DNA from 4 places in the Paenibacillus sp. S25 genome. Region 4 is predicted to be linked to each of the others. Evidence: predicted binding sites of a transcription regulator. Region 4 holds the regulator's gene; each other region holds the start of a gene.

Region 1 (5,932 bases), 1.5 Mb from region 4:
TATTCTTGCGGTGCTGGTTATAGCACTAATTCTGATCACTATCATTTCCTGGCTGATTACCAAACGCCTACAGCGGTTGAGCTATGAGCTGGGTAAGGTAGCCGCGGGCGATTTTCATGTGGTATCGAGTGTGGAGGGAAGGGACGAGATCGGGGATTTATCCCGTCGTTTCAACTATATGGTGAGCAGTATACGCCAACTCATGGTGCAGGTCTATGAGACGAGTGAGCACAACAACAGACTGGAATTGGCGCAAAAAGATATCAAGCTAAAAATGATGGCCAGCCAAATTAATCCGCATTTTCTGTTTAATGCGTTAGAATCCATTCGAATGAAAGCACATCTGAATGGGGAAGCGGAAATTGCAACGACGGTGCGTTTACTTGGCAGGTTGATGCGCCGGAATCTGGAGATTGGCAGTGGTAAAACGACGATTCAACAGGAGTTGGATATGGTGCGATCCTATTTGCAAATTCAGCAGTTCAGATTTGGAAATCGTTTGATCTATGAAGTGAATTTGGAAGAAAGCGCGACGGACCTGTCGATTCCTCCCTTAATCATACAACCGCTGGTGGAGAATGCAATCATTCATGGCCTGGAAAATAAGGAAGAGCCAGTTACCGTGAAGGTAGATATTACAATAGAACAAAGAGAACTGAAAATTAAAGTAGAAGATGACGGGATCGGCATGGAAGCTGGGCAACTGACCCGTCTGCTAGCTCGGATCAGGGGGACAGATGAGCCGGAAGGGAGTAGTATTGGCCTGCGTAATGTACATCAACGTCTAACATTAATGTACGGCGAACATCATGGACTGCATATTGAAAGCGCATTACAAGAAGGAACAACCGTATATTTTTCCATACCACGGGAGGAAGAGTCGAATGTATAAAGCAATGATTGTAGATGATGAGCCTGCGATTCGTGAAGGATTGTCCTCCATTATTGACTGGGGGAATTGTGGCTTCCGTATTGTCGATACGGCAGGGAACGGACGCGAGGCTCTGGATAAGTTCGGAGAGCATCGGCCGGAGCTGGTCATTGTAGATATTCGTATGCCAGGGATGAGTGGGCTGGAGGTCATACGAAGCATACGTGAAAAGAACGGAGAGCCGTTTCACTTTCTCATATTAAGCGGATATGCAGACTTTGATTATGCACGGCAAGCCATGGGCTTCGGGGTGGATGGATACCTACTGAAGCCAGTTGATGAGGAAGAAATGACGACAGAGTTGAAACGGGTACGGCAAAACATTGAGGACGAGAAAGAAGACGGCAAATGGGGAAGTCCACCTTCCCATGAGCGTAATTGGATCGAAGCACTATTGTTTCCTGTTCATCAAGAGCATGCTCGTAATGCTATGGAAAGCATTGATTTTCTGCACAGAGCATCCAAGCAAGCTGAACATCAAAGCGGTAACGGAAAACATGGACAACAGCCAGCGTTACCAGCATTGGACTGGAGTAGCTATCAGGTTATTCTGCTGGATTTACGTATACCTGACTGGGATCGGCAAGCCCGGCAGTCGGCAGCAAAGCAGCGGCTAACAGAATTGTGCCATGAGCAGGGCAGAGGTATCGTGTTTGAGGCGGGAAAATATATGGGTCTCTTGCTTCCCGCCACGTTAAAAACGGAGAAAGATGCTGTTCAGTTGCTGGCTGCTTGGCGACAGGAGCTAAAGCCGTGGGCTACGGAAATTTATGTGGCTGCCGGTGATCCTGTAGCCATTCTTAGCGACATTCCCAGATCCTTTGAGCAGGCACTACGATTGTTAGAGCGTACGTTTTTGTTCCGGGCAGAAAGAGTCATGCTTTCAGGAGACCTACACGAATTGGAGATCATCGAGACTGAAATAAGTGGAGCGCCTGATAGTGCCACAGATGATCCCATACGTTATGCAGAAAAGCTTTACTATGCGCTAGATATGGCTAATAGTGAAGCTGCAACCCGTGTCATTAAGGAAATGGAAGGCCAATTTCCACGGATTTATCGCACAGAATCTGCAATTAAGGCGGCGTTCGCCCAAACATTCACACTGGCGTTGAACAAGTATGCAGCCGGACAGGATCACAGCCGAACCGTGCTGGAGGAGCACTCCAGCTTTATAACCGATGTATATGCTTATTCCACATTGGGCGAGCTGGTGGATCACTCGCTGGAGCATGTGTTGCAATGGATTGGCCAGACTGATCCTAGTGGCAAGGACATCATCATGAAACAAATGATTGACTTTATACATAGTCATTATGATGAAAATTTGCGACTGGAGTTACTGGCAGATATGTTCAATTACAATAGTGGCTATTTGGGCAAACTGTTCAAAAGTCATACGGGCGAGGCCTTTAATGCCTACCTGGATAAGGTGAGGATTGAGCGAGCAAGAGAATTGCTTGCTCAAGGAATTAAGGTGCACCAGGTGGCGGAACGCGTAGGATATGCGAATGCAGATTATTTTCATAGTAAATTTAAAAAGTATATTGGAATGTCACCTTCCTCCTACCGTAATCGGGCTCAAAAGAACGGAGGAACAGATGGCTGTTGATAGAATCCCTAGGTTTAACGCTATGAAGTCTCTCTTACAGATGTCGGAGGTACGACCTCCGAACGAAGAGAGGCTTTTTTTGTGGTAGAAAAATGGATAGATCAATCGAAAATGTCACATTTATTATAGAGTTTAGGTCGTTTTCATCAAATCGCCATCGTAATGACACAGCTTTGACACGATGTTCACATTTTCGATTCTATTTCATTTAAATTTATTCTATATAATGGGGATAATCTGAAGCCGGATCATGACAACCATGGTGAAGGTAGTTGAGTGAGTTATTTTTCTAAAAAATGACCGCTACATATGTAAGAATGTGAATACTATCACAAATGTAGGAGACTTCAGATTACAAGACACTATAAATCAATGTTAAGAGAAGTGCAGGGGGAGGGGCAACATCATGGACGTATTGGATTTGGCACGGTTGCAGTTTGCAACCACAACGATTCTTCACTTTGTTTATGTGCCGATCTCCATTGGATTGTCGTTATTGGTGGCAATTATGGAGACTATGTATGTTATCAAGAAAAATGACTTGTACAAAAAAATGGCTCAATTCTGGGGAACGTTTCTGCTGATTAACTTTGCACTGGGCGTAGTCACCGGGATTTTGCAAGAATTCCAGTTCGGGATGAACTGGTCGGACTTTTCCCGTTTTGTAGGTGATGTATTCGGTACGCCGCTGGCGATTGAAGCGCTACTTGCATTTTTCCTGGAATCGACCTTTATCGGATTATGGGTATTCGGTTGGGAAAGATTGTCCAAAACGGTCCATTTAATTTGTATGTGGCTGGTATCTATCGGTACGATGTTATCGGCATTGTGGATTCTAGCTGCTAATTCATTCATGCAGCGTCCAGTAGGATATGAGATTCAAAATGGACGTGCAGAAATGAAAGATTTTGCTGCTCTGTTAACGAACGAACAACTGTTATGGGAATTCCCACATACATTGTTTGCTGCTTTTGCAACGGGGGCATTTCTGATCGCGGGTATCAGTGCATGGAAGCTGATGCACAAAAAGAATATGGACTTTTTTAAACCTTCTTTCAAATTGAGCATTATTGTTGCTTTAATCAGTGCCATTGCTATTCCTTTGTTTGGTCATGGTCAGGCTCAATATTTAGTGAAAACACAGCCGATGAAGATGGCTGCCAGTGAGGGCTTATGGGAGAACAGTGGTGACCCCGCTCCTTGGACAGTTATCGCATGGATTGATCCTGGAAAAAAGGAAAATACCTTTGAGATTAAAGTTCCTTTTGCTTTGAGTTTTCTATCCTATAGTAAATTTACCGGCTCTGTGCCTGGTATGAATGAGCTTCAGGCTGAATATGAGAAAACCTATGGTCCGGGAGATTATATCCCGCCAGTACGTACCACGTTCTGGAGCTTCCGCATTATGATTGCGGCGGGATGTGGCATGATTGCACTCGCTTTATATGGAGCTTACCTGACGTTCCGTAAAAAGTTGGAAGGTTCACATCGCTGGTTCTTCCGTCTTATGATATGGGGGATATCCCTTCCATTCATTGGGAATACTTCAGGTTGGATCATGACTGAAATAGGTCGCCAACCGTGGACGGTATTTGGTTTACTTCAAACAAAAGATTCTGTTTCGCCTACTGTTGTGGCTGGAGAAGTGCTGTTCTCGTTCATCTCATTTACCACATTGTATTTAATTTTAACAGGTGTGCTGGCGTTCCTGTTTTACCGTACGGCTCGCAAAGGTCCGGATATTGAGCCGCATCAGCAAACGGTAATTCATGATCCTTTTGCTCAAGGGGGTGACACCATTGTCGCTAAATGATTTATGGTTCTTATTGATTGCTGTGCTGTTTACCGGCTTCTTTTTTCTGGAAGGCTTTGATTTTGGCGTAGGAATGGCCACAGGATTGGTGCCGCGTAATGACCAACAAAAACGTTTGATGATCAATACGATTGGTCCATTCTGGGATGCCAACGAAGTGTGGCTGATTACAGCAGCAGGTGCGATGTTTGCCGCTTTCCCGCATTTTTATGCAACCATGTTCAGCGGATATTATCTGGTATTTGTCTTTATTTTGCTAGGTTTGATCTTGCGTGGAGTTTCGTTTGAGTTCCGCGGCAAGGCTGAAGGGAAATGGTGGACAGGAACGTGGGATGCCTGCATTCTGATGGGTAGCTTTCTACCGCCGATGCTGTTCGGTATGGCTTTTGCGGCTTTGGTGAAAGGTGTACCTATTCAGCAAAACATGGATTTGAAAGCTGGATTTTCCGATGTATTCAATGGATACACCGTATGGATTGGACTGACAGTGGTCGGAATGTGCCTAATGCACGGGCTGACGTTTATTTCCCTGCGGACGATTGGAGAAGTACGGGATCGTGCTCGCGTGATTGCGTCCAAATTTCTCCCGGTATTGGGCATTTTACTCGCTGGCATGGTGGTATGGACTTATTTTGTAACGGATTTATTTGCACGTCGCGGTCCCTTTATGTATGCTGCGGTAGCAGTGGGAATTGTCGCCTATGTGCTGACGTGGTACTTCCTGAAGCAGCGCCGCGAAGGATGGGCCTTCGGGATGACAGGGGCATTGATTTTGCTGACCTTCGTTTCGTTATTCGTTGGTTTGTTCCCAAGATTTATGGTGAGCTCAATTAACAGTGCTTTTGATTTGACGATTTATAATGCAAGCTCCAGTCATTATACACTGAAAGCCATGACGATTGTTGCAGCAACGCTTTTACCCTTTGTGCTGGCTTATCAGGCGTGGAGCTATTTTGTTTTCCATAAGCGCCTCAGTGAGAAGGATCATTTGGAATACTAATGGATAAGGCATGGTTTGAATTAAAGGGCATTCGGCCAGTAATGCTGCTACTGGCTGCCCTTTCCCTGCTCCAGGGGGCTGCTGTGATTGCACAAGCAGTCTTCTTGGCAAAGGCTGTTACGATTTTATTTGATAAAAATCCGCTGGTGATGGCTTGGCCGTCGCTGGCGTTGTTTTTCGCAGCTTTTGCAATGAGGCATACGATGATCTGGCTGCAACGCCGGACAGCCGGCCGTTTTGCCGAAGCTTCAGGCGCTTCCTTACGGGAGCGTCTGCTTGCACGTTTGTTCGAACGGGGGCCGGGTTTTGCAGCGCAGGAAGGCAGCGGCAAGTTGGTGACGCTAGCGCTGGACGGCATGGATCGTTTTCGCACGTATTTGGAACTGTCCATTCCTCGAATGATTGACATGATGGCTGTAACTATACTTGTGCTTGTGTATGTTTTCACATTGGATGTCATTTCAGGTGTGATTTTGACGACTACGATGCCGATTCTGGTGGGCTTCTTTATTTTGCTCGGCTTGGCGGCGCGGAAGCAGGCAGACAAGCAGTGGCGTTCCTATCGTTTGTTATCTC
Region 2 (5,932 bases), 160 kb from region 4:
AATCCTGCTGTTGCACGGCGGGGCACACGGGTTTGAATATCCAGCGCGGCCGAACGAAATGTACCCAAGCATGAATGGCATAGTCTTCCTGCATAAATGGGGGAACGGCAGGATTCACAAGGATAATCAAGCTGACTGTAGGTGGAGGGAAATTTGCCTGCTCTTACCCAATCTGTAAGCAATTCTATAGGTGTGCCGGTTACGTCACTGAGCTGGCGAGTATGAGTAGAAGGATGCTTCCATAGATAGTTAGAACAGCGGTCCAAGAATATATTTTCTTCCTGAATACAAGAACTACACAGGTTTCTAAGGTTTTGACGAAAAACGGAACCACATTTTGGGCAATTAGAAGTATGTATCTCCATAGAAACCAGTCCTTTGTATCGAAATATAGTGAAATCTTAAAATTTATTAGTTACATATTACTATGACCTTATACCTATATCAATCTTTATTTATGGAACCTCTGATCTTTAAGTGTATGTTGAAATCTGTGTTGACATTACTCTGTTACTTATGTATTATAACTTACATAAAGTTACTTAATGAATAAAGTAAACTAATGATGATAAGGGGATATTTATATGATGCCATCTTTATTTTTGGCCCACGGCTCACCGATGCTTGCTATTGAACAGACGGACTATACTTCATTTTTAGAGCAACTGGGGAAAAGCATTCGCCCTAAAGCGGTTGTTATCTTTACTGCTCATTGGGAAGCGCAAACGTTGACGATCAGTTCGATGGATGACGTGTACGATACCATTTATGATTTTGGCGGTTTCCCACCGGAACTGTACACGGTGAAATATCCAGCACATGGTTCTGTGGAACTGGCCAATAAGCTAGAAAAATTATATGAACAAAAGGGCATTGACGTACAAACTGACCGGGTGAGGGGACTGGATCATGGATCCTGGACATTGTTGCATCGTATGTATCCTGAGGCAGACATTCCGGTAGTTCAGATCTCTGTAAATCCATATCTTTCGCCCAAAGCACAATATGCCATTGGTGAAGTGCTGCGTGGACTGGGAGAACAGGATATTCTGGTCATTGGCAGTGGAGTGACTGTTCATAATCTGCGTATCGTCAAATGGGGGGAAACGAAAACAGAACCTTGGGCTATAGATTTTGATGATTGGATTATCGAAAAAGTGCAAAGTAGAGATATAGAGGCTTTGGATCACTATGAAAGCGAAGCACCTTATGCTCGCCAGGCCGTACCAAGAGCAGAGCACTTTGTACCGTTGTTTATTGCAATGGGGAGTGGCAATCCTGCAAACAAAGCCAAGGTCATCCATAGAAGCTATGAGATGGGGAATTTAAGTTATCTATGCTTGCAGTTTTAAAAAGTGTGTTGCCAGAAGAAAGACTAGTGTTAAAATGCTTCGCAACTGCTTCTGTATAAGTAGAGGAGTGGAAATAAATTAGGGAGTGTTATAAGCTATAATGGCTTATAACACTCCCTTTTACATAAAAAACGATTTATTATATCCGGCAAATCTCACGAGGACACAATTCACAATGACATACGCCTTGCAGCATTTCCAAATCCTTGACAACAATCATGCCATTATCGTATTCTACTGCATTTTTCTTACGTAGATCACTAAGCATCCGGTTTACGCTTTCCCGGGTCGCACCGATCATATTAGATAAGTCAGTATGAGTAATTTTCTTATGAATCAGGATATGTTCGCCGTGAGGCTCACCATAGGTATTGCATAGACGGATGAGTGTTGAACATAAAGCGCCAGGCTTGCCGTACATCATCAAATCGCGGAACTTAGTCTGCGTAATGCGGTGATGCGAACCCATCCATTTCATAAAGTCAATCGCAAAATCACAATGCTGGCAAATAAGCAACTCCAGATCTGTATGATCGATTACGCCAATATCACTGTCTTCCAAAACCTCAGCAGAAAAGGAATGCTTAGTACCGAAAAATGGATCGGCTTGACCAACAAGATCGCCGCTTTGATACATATATAGTATAAGTTCCTTACCCTCATCCGTTGTTTTGGTTACTTTCACGCGTCCGCGCTTAATATAAAACAGCTTATCCGCTGTATCTCCTTCCCAGAACAGATGCGAGCTTTCAGGCATAACTCGATCTTTCATCATCACTTGCAACCGGTTGAAGCTGGCCTCCGAGAAGCAACAGGTGTTGCCGCGGGCTTCCATTACATTTGTAGGGTTTCTCATCGTCCATTTCCCCTTTGTATCCTATGTTTTTTATCTGCAACTTGATCAATTCAAATTCATTATATACCTGCGCAATGCGTTTTTGGGGCAAGAAGAGGGGGTAAAAGTGGCAGAATTCCAAACTTTGTGATTTAATTCACTTCATAAAATAAAATTTTAAATAGATTGTGAAAAAAATCACAATATATCTTGAAAAGCTGTGTTACGATCAGTGCGTGAACAAGAGATAGTACACGAGATAACAGGAGGATGAGGGAAATGGCTGTTAAAAACGAGGTTATCCAAAAAGAGCAAAGCGCAGAGCAGTATATTCAAACGCTGATTGACCGGGGGAACCGGGCACAGCAAGCTTTCATGAGTATGAATCAGGAACAGATTGACGAAATCGTACAAGCTATGGCACTCGCAGGGATGGATAAACACATGTACCTGGCGAAGTTGGCTGTTGAAGAAACAGGACGCGGTGTGTACGAGGACAAAATCACCAAAAACATGTTTGCAACAGAATATATCTATCATAGTATCAAAAATGAAAAAACCGTCGGTGTCATTGAAGACAATGATTTTGACAGTTTTCAAAAGATAGCAGAGCCAGTCGGCATTATCATGGGGATCACTCCAGTGACAAACCCGACTTCGACTACGATGTTCAAAGCGTTGATTGCCATTAAAACACGTAACCCAATCATTTTCGGTTTCCATCCATCTGCTCAATCGTGTAGTGCGGAAGCAGCCCGCGTCTTGCTCGAAGCAGCCGTCAAACATGGTGCTCCAGCTGATTGTATTCAATGGATTGAAGCTCCATCGATGGATAAAACAAATTCACTCATGAATCACCCGGATGTGGCTCTGATTCTGGCAACTGGTGGATCAGGCATGGTTAAGGCGGCATATAGCTGCGGTAAACCTGCTCTGGGTGTAGGCCCAGGTAACGTGCCTTGCTTCATTGAAAAAACAGCAGACATCAAGCAGGCCGTGAACGATCTCATCCTCTCTAAATCTTTTGACAACGGTATGATTTGTGCTTCCGAGCAAGCGGTTATTATCGAAGAGCCAATCTTCGAACAAGTGAAAAAATTGATGATCGCTAACGGCTGCTATTTTGTAAATAAAGAAGAAGCAGCTAAGCTCACTCAAGGAGCTATGAATGTCGAGAAATGTGCAGTGAACCCAGCAATCGTCGGGCAGTCTGCTGTGAAAATTGCTGAAATGAGTGGTATCACAGTACCAGCAGGAACTAAAATTTTAGTCGCTGAGATTGAAGGGGTAGGAACAAAATTCCCATTGTCTGCGGAAAAATTGAGTCCTGTATTGGCTTGCTATAAAGTAAAAAATGCGGAACAAGGTATTCAACGCGCTGCTGAAGTCGTGGAATTCGGGGGCATGGGCCACTCGTCCGCTATTCATTCGAACGATGAGGACGTTATCGCTCGCTTCGCAAACCGTCTGCAAACAGGACGTATCATTGTAAATGCACCTTCCACACATGGTGCGATTGGCGACATTTACAACACCAACCTTCCTTCATTGACACTCGGTTGCGGTTCGTACGGTCGTAACTCGACTTCGTCGAACGTATCGGCAGTCAATTTGATTAATGTGAAAAGGGTGGCGAAACGGACGGTGAATATGCAATGGTTCAAAGTACCTTCCAAAATCTATTTTGAGAAAAACTCGACACAGTATCTTGCTAAAATGCCTGATATCACACGTGTAGCCATTATCACGGACCCTATGATGGTACAACTGGGATATGTAGATCGTGTTATTCATTATCTGCATCAACGCCAAACACCGGTAGCTATCGAAGTGTTCTCTGAAGTAGAGCCAGATCCATCGACAGTTACGGTAGAACGTGGTACAGAAATGATGAGACGTTTCCAACCGGATTGCATCATCGCATTGGGCGGCGGTTCGCCAATGGATGCGGCTAAAGGCATGTGGATGTTCTATGAATATCCAGATACTGATTTCAATAACTTAAAACAAAAATTCATGGATATCCGTAAACGGATTTACAAGTACCCACGTCTGGGCCAAAAAGCGCAATTTGTAGCTATCCCTACAACCTCGGGTACAGGTTCCGAAGTTACATCGTTCGCAGTAATTACGGACAAAAACCTGGGTAACACGAAGTATCCGCTGGCTGACTATGAGCTGACTCCTGATGTGGCAATTATTGACCCAGTGTTTGTATATTCGCTGCCTAAAACAGCTGTAGCGGACACAGGTATGGATGTTCTGACACATGCTATCGAAGCTTACGTGTCCGTAATGGCTAATGACTACACAGATGGTCTGGCAATTAAAGCCATTCAATTGGTATTCCAATACCTAGAACAATCGGCTCTGACTGGTGATAAACTGGCTCGTGAGAAAATGCATAATGCTTCTACACTTGCTGGTATGGCTTTTGCTAATGCATTCTTGGGTATTAACCACAGTCTTGCACATAAATGGGGTGGACAATACCATACAGCGCATGGTCGCACGAATGCCATTTTATTGCCGCACGTCATTCGCTATAATGCGAAAAAACCGACAAAATTTGCTTCGTTCCCTAAATATTCGCACTTTGTTGCGGATGAGCGTTATGCAGAAATTGCACGCATACTGGGACTGCCTGCACGCACCACCGAAGAAGGGGTTAACAGCTTGATCGAAGCGATCCGTAAGATGAACAAAACACTTGGTATCGAGGAATCGTTCCAACAAATCGGTTTCGATGCGAAGGATTTCGAATCACGTGTAGACTATCTGGCTGACCGCGCATTTGAAGATCAATGTACAACTGCGAATCCGAAACTGCCACTGGTTACTGAGTTGGCTGATGTCTATCGCAATGCCTTCTACGGACGTTTTGATCAATAATATAATAGGTACGAAGAGGCTTGTGAAAAAGCATTTTCTCGTTCAATACCGATGCAGGCTCTCTATATAGAGGGCCTGTTGGTTTGGGAAGGGAGGTGAACGGCAAGGCTAAGGATAGGCGCGCAGCTAGGGAAAATAAAGTGATAAAAATCACTCATATTGTGATTTTTATCACATACTACACTCTATCATTATTCTACAATAAGGGTGTAAGAAAGGTCCCGACACTGAGCGTAAGGCATCGGTGAACAGGCCGGGCTCAAGAAATAGCTTTATCGTGAAAAAAATCACAAGTCCGGAAGACCAAACAATTTGGAGGGATTTACATGTCGGTGATTGAGAGAGAATTACAAGAGCAACAATCTGGCTGGAGAGGTTTTAAAAAAGGCAAATGGACTAAAGAAGTCAACGTCAACGATTTTATTGAAACCAATATCTTACCTTATGTTGGCAATGAAGAATTTTTGGTTGGTCCTACCGCCAACACAACTGCATTGTGGGATATTGTATCCGATCTTACCAAAAAAGAGTTGGCAAACGGCGGCGTGCTTGATGTAGACGTGAATACGCCATCCACTATTATTTCACATAAGCCGGGTTATCTGGACCGGGATAAAGAGCAAATTGTCGGTGTACAAACAGATGCTCCATTCAAACGCTCTTTGCAGCCGTTTGGTGGAATTCGGATGATGATCGACGCTTGCAAAGCCTATGGTTTTGAAGTACCAGAAAGTATCATTGATATCTTCACTCATATTCGTAAAACTCACAACCAAGGTGTATTTGACGCTTATACAGATGAAATGAGAGCAGCTCGTAAAGCTGGTATCATTACTGGTCTGCCAGATGCATA
Region 3 (5,932 bases), 2.0 Mb from region 4:
TCACGGACTTGCTGAGCTGTACTTCTCCCTCTTCCCGATCCACCCTACTTAGATAAGACCAGAAGAACCCGGCAAATACCGCAGAAGTCACCCCGTTCATCACAAAGCTGAGCTGATAGGAAAGGTCAGCCAGAACGCCACTCAATCCCGTACCCACTGCAACCCCAATATTGTTAGCGACATAAATAATATTAAACAGCTCTCCACGACGGTCAGCGAAACGAAAACCTACAAAGGCCTGAATCGCAGGCACAGATACGACATTAAAAAAGCCGATAAAGCCCATCATGATGACAAACGCTACCCAATGACCACTGGTAAATGGAAGCGTGAGAAGTCCCAGCGCGTTCATCGCCAGCGAGCCAACAATCAATTTTTTGGCTCCAATACGATGATAGAGGGCTCCGCCCAGCACTTGACCAAAAATCCCGCCCAGAGACTGCACTAAAATCGCAATCCCTGCATCTCCCATACTACGGTTCAGTTCGTCAAACACATACATGCTAACCAACGGCCACATCAATGAACTTCCAGCGGAATTAATCAGGCTAGCAACGAGAAACACTTTCACTTCTTTCGGATAAGACTCCAACCATTTCATATCTTTTGTTTCTCCTTTTGCATCTGACGCCATAAATGGCATTATCTCATTGGCGCTTCACATTCACCACCGTTGAGAAGAAAGTAGCCCCCTGTCCCATATCCGACAGCCGATCAGAGGTTAACACATTGGCACGCTGTCTGCGTCCTTTGCCTTCCCACCATAATCCCTGGCTAATCACTGTACCGGGCAGCATCAGATCGGTGACTTTGGCTTTCAGCTCATACGTCCCCCGATCATTCCATACGGTAACCGGTTCCCCATCCGCGATGCCTCTGGTCTGAGCATCCTCCGGGTGAATTTGTAGCAAGGGCTCCCGCTCCAGCCGCTGATGCTTGGGTAAGTTAGCGAAAGTAGAATTCAGAAAATTATGGTTTGGCGGTGAAATAAACATTAATGGAAACCGCTCGTCCGCTTGCGGTCGATGCTCGCCATCATACCCTTCGATCAGCGGCACATATGAAGGCATCGCGGGCAGACCTGCTTGTTTCATTTTTTCCGAATATAGTTCAATCTTGCCTGAAGGCGTGGTTAAACGATCCAAATAAGTGGCCTTTGGCGACATATCGAGCTTTACAAAAGGTGACTCTTTTAAGGCTTCCAAGGTTACACCGTTGAGATAAGGGTTCGTTGGATTATCAAGCGCGCCTGCGATCATGTCCTCTTCACTTTCCGTAAAGGCAGCTTCGTCAAAGCCCATAGCCCGTCCGAGCAGGCTAAACAGCTCATAATTGCTTTTGCTTTCCCCGAGTGGAGCAATGACGGGTTCCTGCATCTGGACATAGTGATGCCAGTAGGATTTATATAGGTCCGTACCTTCAAAGGAAGACGCTGCAGGCAGCACAATATCGGCATAACGGGCCGTATCCGTAAGAAACAGGTCATGTACGACTGTGAACAAATCCTCTCGTTCAAATCCTTCAGTCACCCGTTCCGAATCGGGAGCTACAACTACCGGGTTACTGCAGTATACGAATAACGCCTTAATTGGCTGTTCCTTCTGTAGCAGCGCTTCTCCGATCCGGTTCATGTTGATCACCCGGGCATCCGGGTTCTGTCGCAGATCAGGACGTGCCAGATTGGCGCCGTTAAACTTGCCATAAGCACCATTAGAGCGTGATGCTCCCCCGCCGTGCTTCAGCCATTGTCCAGTGAGCGCAGGCAAGCACGTAACCGCACGTACATTCATACCGCCATTATCATGATGCTGAAGCCCATTGCCGATATTGATATACGCTGCTCGCGCAGTTCCGTACATTTCCGCTAAACGGATAATATCTACTTCCGGCACGCCGGTAATCCGCGAAACTCGCTCTGGTGTATATGTCTTAACATGCTCGCGCAGTTCCTCATGGCCTACCGTGTAGCGATGTAAAAATTCGTCGTCCGTCAGTCCCTTAGCGAACAGCACATTCATAACCCCCAGCGCGAGCGCCGTATCCGTCCCCGGATATAACGGAATGAACCAATCCGCCCATTGCGCCGTCCGGTTGCGATGAACGTCAATAACGACCACCTTAGCACCTTTTTTACGTGCTTTCTCAGCCAAAACGACCTGATGCATGTTGGTACTAATGACATTTCCACCCCACACAATAATGAGGTCTGCATCCTCCGTATCCTCCGGGCTGGTGCCGCCCTTAAAACCCATAACGGACGCCCAGCCTTCATTCCCTGCCACACTGCATATCGTCTGATCCAGTTGGCTTGAACCCAGCGCATTAAAAAATCGGCGATCCATTCCATCCACACTCAATACGCCCATATTGCCATAAAAGCTGTAGGGGAGAATAGATTCCGATCCGTCCGTACGTATCAGCTCCTTGAACCGACCTGTAATGGTATCGACCGCTTCCTCCCAGCTAATTCGTTCAAACTTCCCTTCTCCTTTGGGGCCTATACGTTTCAACGGATAGAGCACCCGATCAGGATCATATACCCGCTCCGTCATATTGCGAACTTTGTTACAAATAGCCCCTTTGGTAATAGGATGATCCGGGTTCCCAGTCACCTTGACTATCTTTCCATTTTCCTTGTGAAGCAGGAGCCCACACGTATCCGGGCAATCTAACGGGCATACAGCCGGAAAAATACCGGCCTGCTGCTCCGTCATCCGCTGTCCCCTTTGTAAGTCTTGTTGAAGCGTGGCCTCAGGAGGCGCGCTATTGCGATGATCCATAGTGTTGATGCTCCTTTCCGTTACCGTTTCCAAAAATTACACTGATCTTATCATATCTACAGCTTTGACCTATGGCAAGAGAAGGATTTTCCCACACAGCCGCTCTCCAAAATATTAAAAAATCCGTCTGCTGTATACAGCAAAACGGATTTTTAAAAATCATAATTATTTTTTTATCACCCTGTTTCATCATTTCTTACCGAGGGTAAAAGAGATCAAGGCATTATGGACGAGAGCACACTCATCCTCCATGCCAAATCATGGACCACTCCCAAAAAAATCCGCCATGACAGGTTTCGTTCCCCCGGGCCTGTCATGGCGGATTTGCTTTGTTCATTGCTGTTTAAAGTACCATAATTAAGCAGGATCACTCAACGGATTTGATGTGCAACCGAAGAAGTAGTTGGAGATTCATTCACTGGATGTGCGTTGGCTTGAGGCTTTTTCAAATAGGCCAACCAGTAGGCTCCAGCCACAAACAGGCTACCTCCTACCAAATTCCCCAGCCATACCGGAATGAAGTTCATAACATAATCTGCCCATGAAAAGTGGCCTGCAAAAATAGCCGCCGGAATGAGAAACATATTGGCAACAACGTGCTGAAATCCAATAGCGACAAAGGCCATTGTCGGGAACCAAATCCCCATAATCTTGCCACCGATTGAGTCTGTGCTATATGCCAGCCATACAGCCAGTGCTACGAGCCAGTTACATCCTATACCCGATATAAACGACTGCAAAAAGCTTTCATGCAGCTTATGTCCTGCCATATCCACCACTTTGTCCAAGTAAGGGCCCGTCTCTGTCATACCCAGCACATGCCCAAAGAAAAATGCAACAAATAACGCACCTGCAAAATTACTGAGCGTAATAATGGCCAAATTACGGAACATAGCGCCGGTCTTAATCCGTCCTGCCCATCTCGCCAAAGGGACAGCCATCATATTACCGGTCAGCAATTCTCCGCCAGCGATCAATACCAACACGAGACCTACAGGGAACACGGAAGCTCCAATAAAGGTAGCAATACTCCCCCATTCCTTAGGTGCGCTTGCGATGACACGTATATCCAGCAAAAACCCGAGTGCAATAAATGCACCTGCCAAAAATCCCAATACCACCGACACAGTCCACGGGTTGTTCGCTTTAGCCACTCCTGTTTCTACCGTCTTTTCGGCAATTTGCCCCGGCTTATAGCTTGCCATATGTTCCCGCTCCTTTAACATCTTTTTACTCGAATATTCTTCTCTCATATTTTATTTAAAATCAGTGATTATGTTTGTGAAAAAAATCACTTTATTAACTATAAAAAAAACAGCCCTTGGAAAAAGGACTGTCTTTCTGTATTATTGCATCTACTGCGCTACTACGCGCTTTACATTTAATTGTATTCTTCCTTTTCAACTGCTCTCAAGAACCAAATAACTCCACCGAGGCCTACCAGCGCCACGACTACAAGAAAAAGGATATAAAACAAACCCATAAGCTACTTCCCCCCTGATCCTTATGCTACTCTATATTGTACTATAAGGATTCATTCGTACGCCTCAGATTGTTGACAAACTTATGAACAATGTCACAGACAAACCGAATTATACAGTAACTGGGTTCCGTTCGGATATTGTAGGCAATGCTTGTAAACCTGCTGCGTTCAGGAAATTCCAAGGCTTGTTATAATGCGGCTGGAAGAAGAAATCGACAAAGGCCAACTGGTCAATAGTCATATGATTTTGAATGGCTACAGATAGCGTGTTAATGGATTGCGTCAAATCCACCTTCGACATAATTTGAGCACCCAAAATTCTTCGTGTCTCCTGCTCATATACCACTTTCAGTAATACCTTTTCGGAGGTTGGCATAAATTCAGGCCGGTAGCTGTCCTCAATGGTTACAGCTTCTACAGTCATGCCTTCGTCCTTTGCCGCCGCTTCCGTCATGCCTGTTCCTGCGATATTGTCTTCGTAAATTTTGATACCCGAAGTTCCTTGGGTTCCCATGTAGGCAATGGTTGGTTGTACCAGATTACGTGCTACCAGCGTACCCATACGAACTGCGTTGGTTGCCAAAGGGATATAAGCCGTTTTGCCTGTCGGATTATAGCGGATTGCACAACTGTCACCTGCTGCAAACACGTCCGGGCAGCTACTTTGCATATAGTTATCCACAATGATCGCACCGTTAGGCAACATATCTACCTGACCTTTGAGCAGATCCGTTTGAGGTCGGAAACCGATGCAGAGAATAACAAGCTCTGTTTCATATTCTCCTTTAGAGGTCACGACTTTACTCACCTTACCGTTCGTACCCTCAAAACGACTCACCGTCTCGCCAAGTACCAGCTTAATGCCATGCTCCTTCAGGGAACTTTCAATCCGGTCTGTATACTCATGGTCCAAATACTTATTCAATATACGATCAGCACTGTCGATCAGTGTTACGTTTTTACCGTTCATTTGGAAAGCTTCTACCAGTTCAACACCAATGTATCCAGCTCCGACGACTGTAATGTTCTGTACGTGCTGGGCTTTCTCAATGATATCATTCGAATGATTATAGTTTTTACAGAGCAAAATATGATCAAGTTCAATGCCTTCCAGCTTCGGAATAATGGGCCATGATCCTGTAGTCACAATTAATTTATCAAATGTGTCTGTAAATTCTTCGCCTGTTTGGAGATTACGTGCATGCAGCGTCTTGCCTGCCGTATCCACACTCGTTACCTCATGAAGCATCTTGGTCTCTACACCCAAGTCAGCCAGTTGATCTGGAGACGAATAAAACAGTCCGTGCGGATCTTTGACGACACCACCTACGTACAGAGCAATACCACAAGATAAGAATGAAATATTATCATTACGCTCATAAACGGTAATTTCGGCATCTGGATAACATTTAGCTGTGTTGACGATAGCTGCCGTGCCTGCGTGTGTACATCCGATAACTGCTACTTTCATGTTAAATTCCTCCTTGGTGTGTGGGCATAAAATGTATAATAATTGTGAATAGTTTCACGTAAACAGCTCGTTAACGTTTGTGATTTATTTCACTTCATGCGCTTATTATAGTGTGATATTTTTCACATTACAATAGCTTTTTAAGATATTCACAATTTGTCCACATTTAAAAAAGAAAGGATAGCCGAGTTCGGTCGT
Region 4 (5,932 bases):
GATGCACATGTTCCAGCATGTATTCGCAGAAATGAACAGCATGTTAGATGATATCGTGAAGCATTACCCATCAGCCCAGGGCTCCCGCAGGCAGGAGCTGCTACAGCACTGGAGTCTGCTGCGGAGAATGAGTGACGGAATTATGGATGAGTGGCTGGCCTTTGAGGAAAAAATGGTTTGCTTGCGTGCGGCCGGGTTTTCCGCAGAGACCGATATGTCTGACACTGAGCTGCCTGAAAAAGAGCTACCAGCTTTTAATCGGGGGCAAGGGTATTATCGATTACTTATGTACCCTGAGGCGATCCAACAATTTGAGCAGGTACTACAGCATTTTCCGAACAGCTGGCAGAGTCGTATGTACATGGGAATGTCCTATTTTCAACTAGATGATCCAGCAGAGGCTGTATACCATTTTCAGAAGGTGCTGGACCTGACTGAGCAGGCAGGACTAAAGGCGGTCATCTATAATGCGCTAGGCTGTCTATTGGCAAAGCAGGCTGACGTAGAGGAGGCGCAAAAATGTTTTGCTCTCGCACATCAGTTCGATCCTGCGTTACCCGAGCCGCTGCACAATATGGAAGCCTGTTTGTCAGGTACCGAAATGCTTCGATACGACAGCTCCATGATGACCTGGATGTAGTTGTCAGACACCGAGTAAGACGATGCATGCCCACCTCCTCAGGCGGCGTGTGCATCGTCTTTTTTGGCTGTCTTAATTTCCAAACAGGCGATCTTCTGCTATGCTAATATACAGAGTTATTATTTTTGTAAGTGTCATAAGAAAGGATTAAGCCCGAATGAAATTTGCGGTATTGGATTTTGAAACGACAGGCACCCAGTCCGCGGATGACATCATTCAAGTCGGACTTGCAATTATAGATCATGATAACAGCATTTCCCGTGTTTACGGCTCTTATGTGAACCCTGGCAGATCTATTCCACCTTTTATCACTGGATTGACCGGAATTACAGACGATGACGTCAAGGATGCTCCTGCACTTGAAGAAATGATGATGGAGCTCGTGCCTATGCTGGACGATGTTGTGCTGGTCGGTCATAATGTGGCGTTTGATTTTAATTTTTTGCAAAACGCTCTGGATCGGTGCGGATATTTACCGTTTAGCGGAAGAATCTTGGATACAATGGATTTTCTGAAAATTATGTTTCCATCGCTTTCTTCGTATCAGTTGGGTTTTGTGTCTTCTGAGTTCGGGCTGGCGCATGATCGCCCTCACCAAGCAGACAGCGACGCGTTGGCTACGGCTGAGGTGTTTTTAAAGTGTCTGGGTGAGCTTCAAGCATTACCTCTGATAACGATACAGCGGCTTAGCGATTTGTTCGCAGAGGAAGACAGTGACCTCGGATGGTTTCTTGATGGGGTGCGTGAAGAGAAAGAGCTTGATCCTATTCAGGATTTGGAGGGACATCAGTTTTTTCGTCAGCTTGCGCTAAAAGTGGAAGATTGGACGGAGCTAGCTGCACCGCGTAGAGAAGACGACCCGAATCCACTTTCAGGTGTTTCCTTTGAGGAGTACATGGATGATGTGCGGGACAATTTGCGTTCATCCTTGAGCCAATATGAGGAGCGCGAGGCGCAGATACAGATGATTGAGGGTGTAAATCAGGCACTGAGTGAAGACAAGCATCTGCTGATCGAAGCAGGTACAGGAACAGGAAAGTCCCTCGGTTATTTGCTCCCATCGCTGTATCACAGTGTAAAAAAAGGACAGCGCGTTATGGTAAGTACACATACGATCAACCTGCAGGAGCAATTACGCGAGCGCGACATTCCGATGCTGACCAAGGTGATTCCGTTTCCGTTCCGGGCTGCTATTTTCAAGGGTCGGGGACATTATTTGTGTCTGCGTAAGTTTGAACATAAAATAAACAGAAGAGACTTCGCGACACCGAAGGAAGATTTAATTACAGCGGCTCAAATGATCGTCTGGTTGACGCTAACAGAAACCGGTGATGATGAAGAATTGAATCTGAGCAACCGTGGAGGGGATTTCTGGGAAACGGTGGCGAGTGATTCAGAGTCCTGTCTTGGTCGTTCTTGTCCATGGTTCCGCAAATGCTATTATCATCGTGCACGCCATGAAGCAGGGATAGCGGATGTTGTTATTACGAATCACTCTAAGTTGTTCACAGACGTCAAAGCCAGTCACCAGTTGTTGCCGAGCTATGAACACCTGGTGATTGATGAAGCCCATCACCTGGAGGAAGTAGCTGGTAAGCACCTAGGTATGCATATGAAATATTTCACACTCGTGCATACACTGACGCGACTGTTCAAAGACAGCAAGAATGGACAACTGCCTTCACTTCGTCAACAGTTGGCAAAATCGGGGCACGAGAAGTCGGCGGATTGGGCCTCAACCATCGACCAGATATATCCGCTCGTGTTAGAGGTTAAAGAAACTTGGGACCTGCTAAGCGACAAGCTGTTTGGCATGTTGCCTGAGCGAAGCGATGCGACACCGGGTGAAACAGGACAGTTTTCTTCCCGTCTCAAACCTTCAGCCAAGCCTGCAAAGTGGGATCAGGCGGGGGCTTTGGAAAATCAGCTATATGTAACGATGAGTGAAATTTTGCGCAAGGGCGACAAGCTGATGCTGGACGTCAAGGAAGAACATGACGATTATGCGGCGGATAGCCTTATTACAGATATCACGGGTCTGCTCAAGGATTTGGCGGGGATTCGAGAAAATTTGCGATTTTTTATGCGACTCGATGATGAAACAACCGTATACTGGCTCGAAGCGAGTGGACAATTCCGTAGTAAATCATTGCAATTTTATGCGGTGCCCGTCGATGTGAGCCGCCAGTTGAAAGAAATGTTTTTTGACAAAAAAAGAAGCATTATTCTGACGTCTGCTACCTTATCGGTAGATAAGTCGTTTCAGTACATGATCGATCAGCTCGGCTTGCAGGAGGCCGCAGATCAAGAGCGGCTGATGACTTCGCAGCTCCCGTCACCCTTTAATTACAGGGATCAGGTGTTGCTGGTCATTCCACGGGATTTTCCAAGTGTGAAGGGCAGTGTAGGAGATGCACATTTTGTAGATATGCTCGTTAGCTCTCTAGGAGCGACTGCTCAGGCGACGCGGGGGAGAATGCTCGTTCTGTTTACTTCCTATCGGATGCTCCGGCAAGTGTATGAGCCGCTCAAAGAGGCCTTAGCAGCCAGCGAAATTACTGTGCTGGGACAAGGTGTGGACAGTGGGAGTCGCAGCAAGCTAACCCGCCGTTTTCAGGAAGCTAAAGCTTCTGTATTGCTGGGAACCAGCAGCTTCTGGGAAGGCGTCGATATTCCAGGAAAGGCTCTGACTTGTCTGGCCATTGTTCGCTTGCCGTTTCAACCGCCGAATCACCCGTTGCTGGAGGCAAAAAGCGAGCTGCTTCAGCAGCAGAAGAAGAATCCATTTATGAAGCTGTCTGTACCACAAGCGGTCATTCGCTTCAAACAGGGATTTGGTCGGTTGGTACGTACAGCGAGCGACCACGGGGTCGTTATCGTTTACGATACGCGTGTGATCGAATCCTATTACGGAAAGCACTTTTTGTACTCGTTACCGGGACCAAAAATGGAGCATATGCCATCGGAGCAAATGGTGCCCCGCATCGCCGAATGGCTCCAATCCGCCCCGGAGACAGAGGCATAACGGACGGACACTAAGTATGTTCGTTACAATTAGGGGGAGCAAGTATGAAATCAGATAAAATTTCAGAGGCTGTCGTACGGAGGTTACCCGTATATTTACGTTATCTGAATGCACTTCACAAACGGGAGGTGGCTACGGTCTCTTCTCAAGAGTTGGGACAGAGGCTAGATTTGAACCCGGCCCAAATCCGTAAAGATCTCGCCTATTTTGGAGATTTTGGTCGGAAGGGTATCGGTTATGATGTTTCTTATCTAATCGAGAAAATACGCCATATCCTGAAAATCGACCAGCAAATTAATGTCGTATTGGTCGGTGCCGGTAATCTGGGGCAAGCCCTTTCGAATTATAACGCTTATTTAAAAGACAATATGAAGATTGTCGCAGTATTTGATGCGTTTCCGGATAAGGTAGGGACCAAGATCAATACATTGGTCGTTCAACCGATGGATGAACTGGAAGCGACTGTGAGAGAAAAAAACATTCGAATCGGGATTATTACCGTACCTGATTTTGAAGCACAGCACGTGGCTGACAGGCTTATTGAGAGCGGAATTGGAGCGATCCTGAACTTTGCACCGACTACTCTCAAGGCACCGGCCAACATTCGGATTCATGCCACAGACTTTACAACTGATTTGCTTAGCCTCGCTTATTATTTGGAGGACGGAAAGGAAGAAACACAATATGACAGTGAATAAATGGATGATTAAAAATGGCTCTTTTGCCGTAAATGGACCAGAAGCTGGGGTAGTCCATGGTTTTATGATTGTGGAGGATAGCCGTATTACTTATATTGGCGAAACTTTGCCTGCGGGTGAGGAAGAAGCGGAAGCGATTGATGGTAAAGGGCTATTGTTTTTACCTGGTCTGATTAATACCCATGGTCATGCGGCGATGTCTCTGCTGCGTGGGCATGGAGATGACTTGGCACTTCAAGTATGGCTTCAGGAAAAAATGTGGCCTATGGAAGCCAAGTTTACATCTACGGACGTGTACTGGGGTACGTCCTTGTCTGTGCTGGAAATGCTGAAAGGTGGAACAACGACCTTCCTGGACATGTACGATCATATGGATGAGGTGGCTCGTGTAGCTGAAGAGTCAGGTATTCGTGCAAGTCTGATGCGTGGAGCAATTGGACTATGCTCGGAAGAAGAACAGCGAATCAAGCTGGCTGAGGCCGTGACTTTTGCGCGTAACTGGCATGGTAAAGCAGACGGGCGTATTACAACGATGATGTCTCCGCACGCGCCATACACATGTCCACCTGCGTTTATTGAAAAATTCGTACAAGCTGCGCATGATCTGGACTTGCCACTGCATACACACATGTCTGAGACGATCGCCGAAGTGGAGCAAAACGTACGCGACTACGGTTTGCGTCCAGTTGCACACTTGGATAAGCTTGGCTTTTTCTCCCGTCCTTCGCTTGTTGCCCATGGCGTTCATTTGAACGACGAAGAAATAGCTTTACTGGCTGAACGTGGTGTAGCGGTTTCGCATAATCCTGGTAGCAATTTGAAGCTGGCAAGTGGTGTGGCAAGAGTGCCTGAATTGCTGCGTGCAGGGGTTACTGTTTCTCTCGGAACGGATGGTCCTGCCAGCAATAATAACCTGGATATGTTCGAGGAAATGCGTCTGGCGGCACTTATTCACAAGGGTGTATCCGGTGACCCTACAGCAGTTCCTGCAAGTGAAGCGCTGCGTCTGGCAACAGAATACGGTGCAAAGTCGATTGGTTTAAAAGAAGTAGGAGCGTTGGCAGCAGGCAACAAGGCTGACTTTATCGCGTTGGATCTGAATCAGGCACATTTCTTGCCGCGTACAGATCTTATTTCCCATGCGGTATACTCTGCAAGCGCCAAGGACGTGGCTCATGTGTGGGTAGACGGTCGCCAGGTTGTGAAAAACGGCGAATGCCTGACTATGGACGAGGAACGTATCAAACATGAGGCACAAGCCGCCTTTGAAGGGCTGCTGTCGCGCTAATTTAGGTGTCACATCCCCTTAGAGAGGAAGCACAGGTTTGAAAAATAAGAAAAAATGGATAGCGGTCGCCATTTTGGCCGTGATACTGATCCTGGTCAGCATTTTCTGGTATTATTCCTATGTTACTCAAGACCAGGTGGCTGAGAAAAATGCCGCTATCATTAAGGCCAAGCAATCAGGTGGTCTGGTTAGCACGACTCAAACATGGAAGTCTGTGTGGGATCAGGTATATTGGGTAGTTCAAGGGAAAAATGCACAGAATGAAAATATAATGGTGTGGG

What was found. The regulator Rex, encoded in region 4, represses fermentation and respiration genes when NADH is low (regulators of the CRP and FNR family bind a similar motif). The targets are predictions, from matches to a motif close to TTGTGAAATATTTCACAA.
Region 1: the regulator Rex is predicted to act here: its motif matches at 2,861-2,878, upstream of KAI37_RS21995 (cytochrome ubiquinol oxidase subunit I).
Region 2: the regulator Rex is predicted to act here: its motif matches at 2,374-2,391, upstream of adhE (bifunctional acetaldehyde-CoA/alcohol dehydrogenase).
Region 3: the regulator Rex is predicted to act here: its motif matches at 4,060-4,077, upstream of KAI37_RS23975 (formate/nitrite transporter family protein).

Annotation. Positions count from the first base shown of each region.
Region 1 is NZ_CP073683.1:4,996,555-5,002,486, reverse strand. Features, by position in the region: gene KAI37_RS22005 (cache domain-containing sensor histidine kinase) at 1-892, shown strand, start outside; gene KAI37_RS22000 (response regulator transcription factor) at 885-2,543, shown strand; gene KAI37_RS21995 (cytochrome ubiquinol oxidase subunit I) at 2,950-4,356, shown strand; gene cydB (cytochrome d ubiquinol oxidase subunit II) at 4,343-5,356, shown strand; gene cydD (thiol reductant ABC exporter subunit CydD) at 5,356-5,932, shown strand, end outside.
Region 2 is NZ_CP073683.1:3,627,752-3,633,683, reverse strand. Features, by position in the region: gene KAI37_RS16005 (hypothetical protein) at 1-266, opposite strand, end outside; gene KAI37_RS16000 (DODA-type extradiol aromatic ring-opening family dioxygenase) at 585-1,352, shown strand; gene KAI37_RS15995 (Crp/Fnr family transcriptional regulator) at 1,492-2,208, opposite strand; gene adhE (bifunctional acetaldehyde-CoA/alcohol dehydrogenase) at 2,467-5,079, shown strand; gene pflB (formate C-acetyltransferase) at 5,406-5,932, shown strand, end outside.
Region 3 is NZ_CP073683.1:5,472,733-5,478,664, forward strand. Features, by position in the region: gene KAI37_RS23965 (MFS transporter) at 1-601, opposite strand, end outside; gene KAI37_RS23970 (molybdopterin-containing oxidoreductase family protein) at 648-2,780, opposite strand; gene KAI37_RS23975 (formate/nitrite transporter family protein) at 3,152-3,985, opposite strand; gene KAI37_RS23980 (FAD-dependent oxidoreductase) at 4,373-5,734, opposite strand.
Region 4 is NZ_CP073683.1:3,469,176-3,475,107, reverse strand. Features, by position in the region: gene KAI37_RS15180 (tetratricopeptide repeat protein) at 8-640, shown strand; gene dinG (ATP-dependent DNA helicase DinG) at 798-3,665, shown strand; gene KAI37_RS15170 (redox-sensing transcriptional repressor Rex) at 3,710-4,363, shown strand; gene KAI37_RS15165 (amidohydrolase) at 4,350-5,651, shown strand; gene KAI37_RS15160 (cell wall elongation regulator TseB-like domain-containing protein) at 5,689-5,932, shown strand, end outside.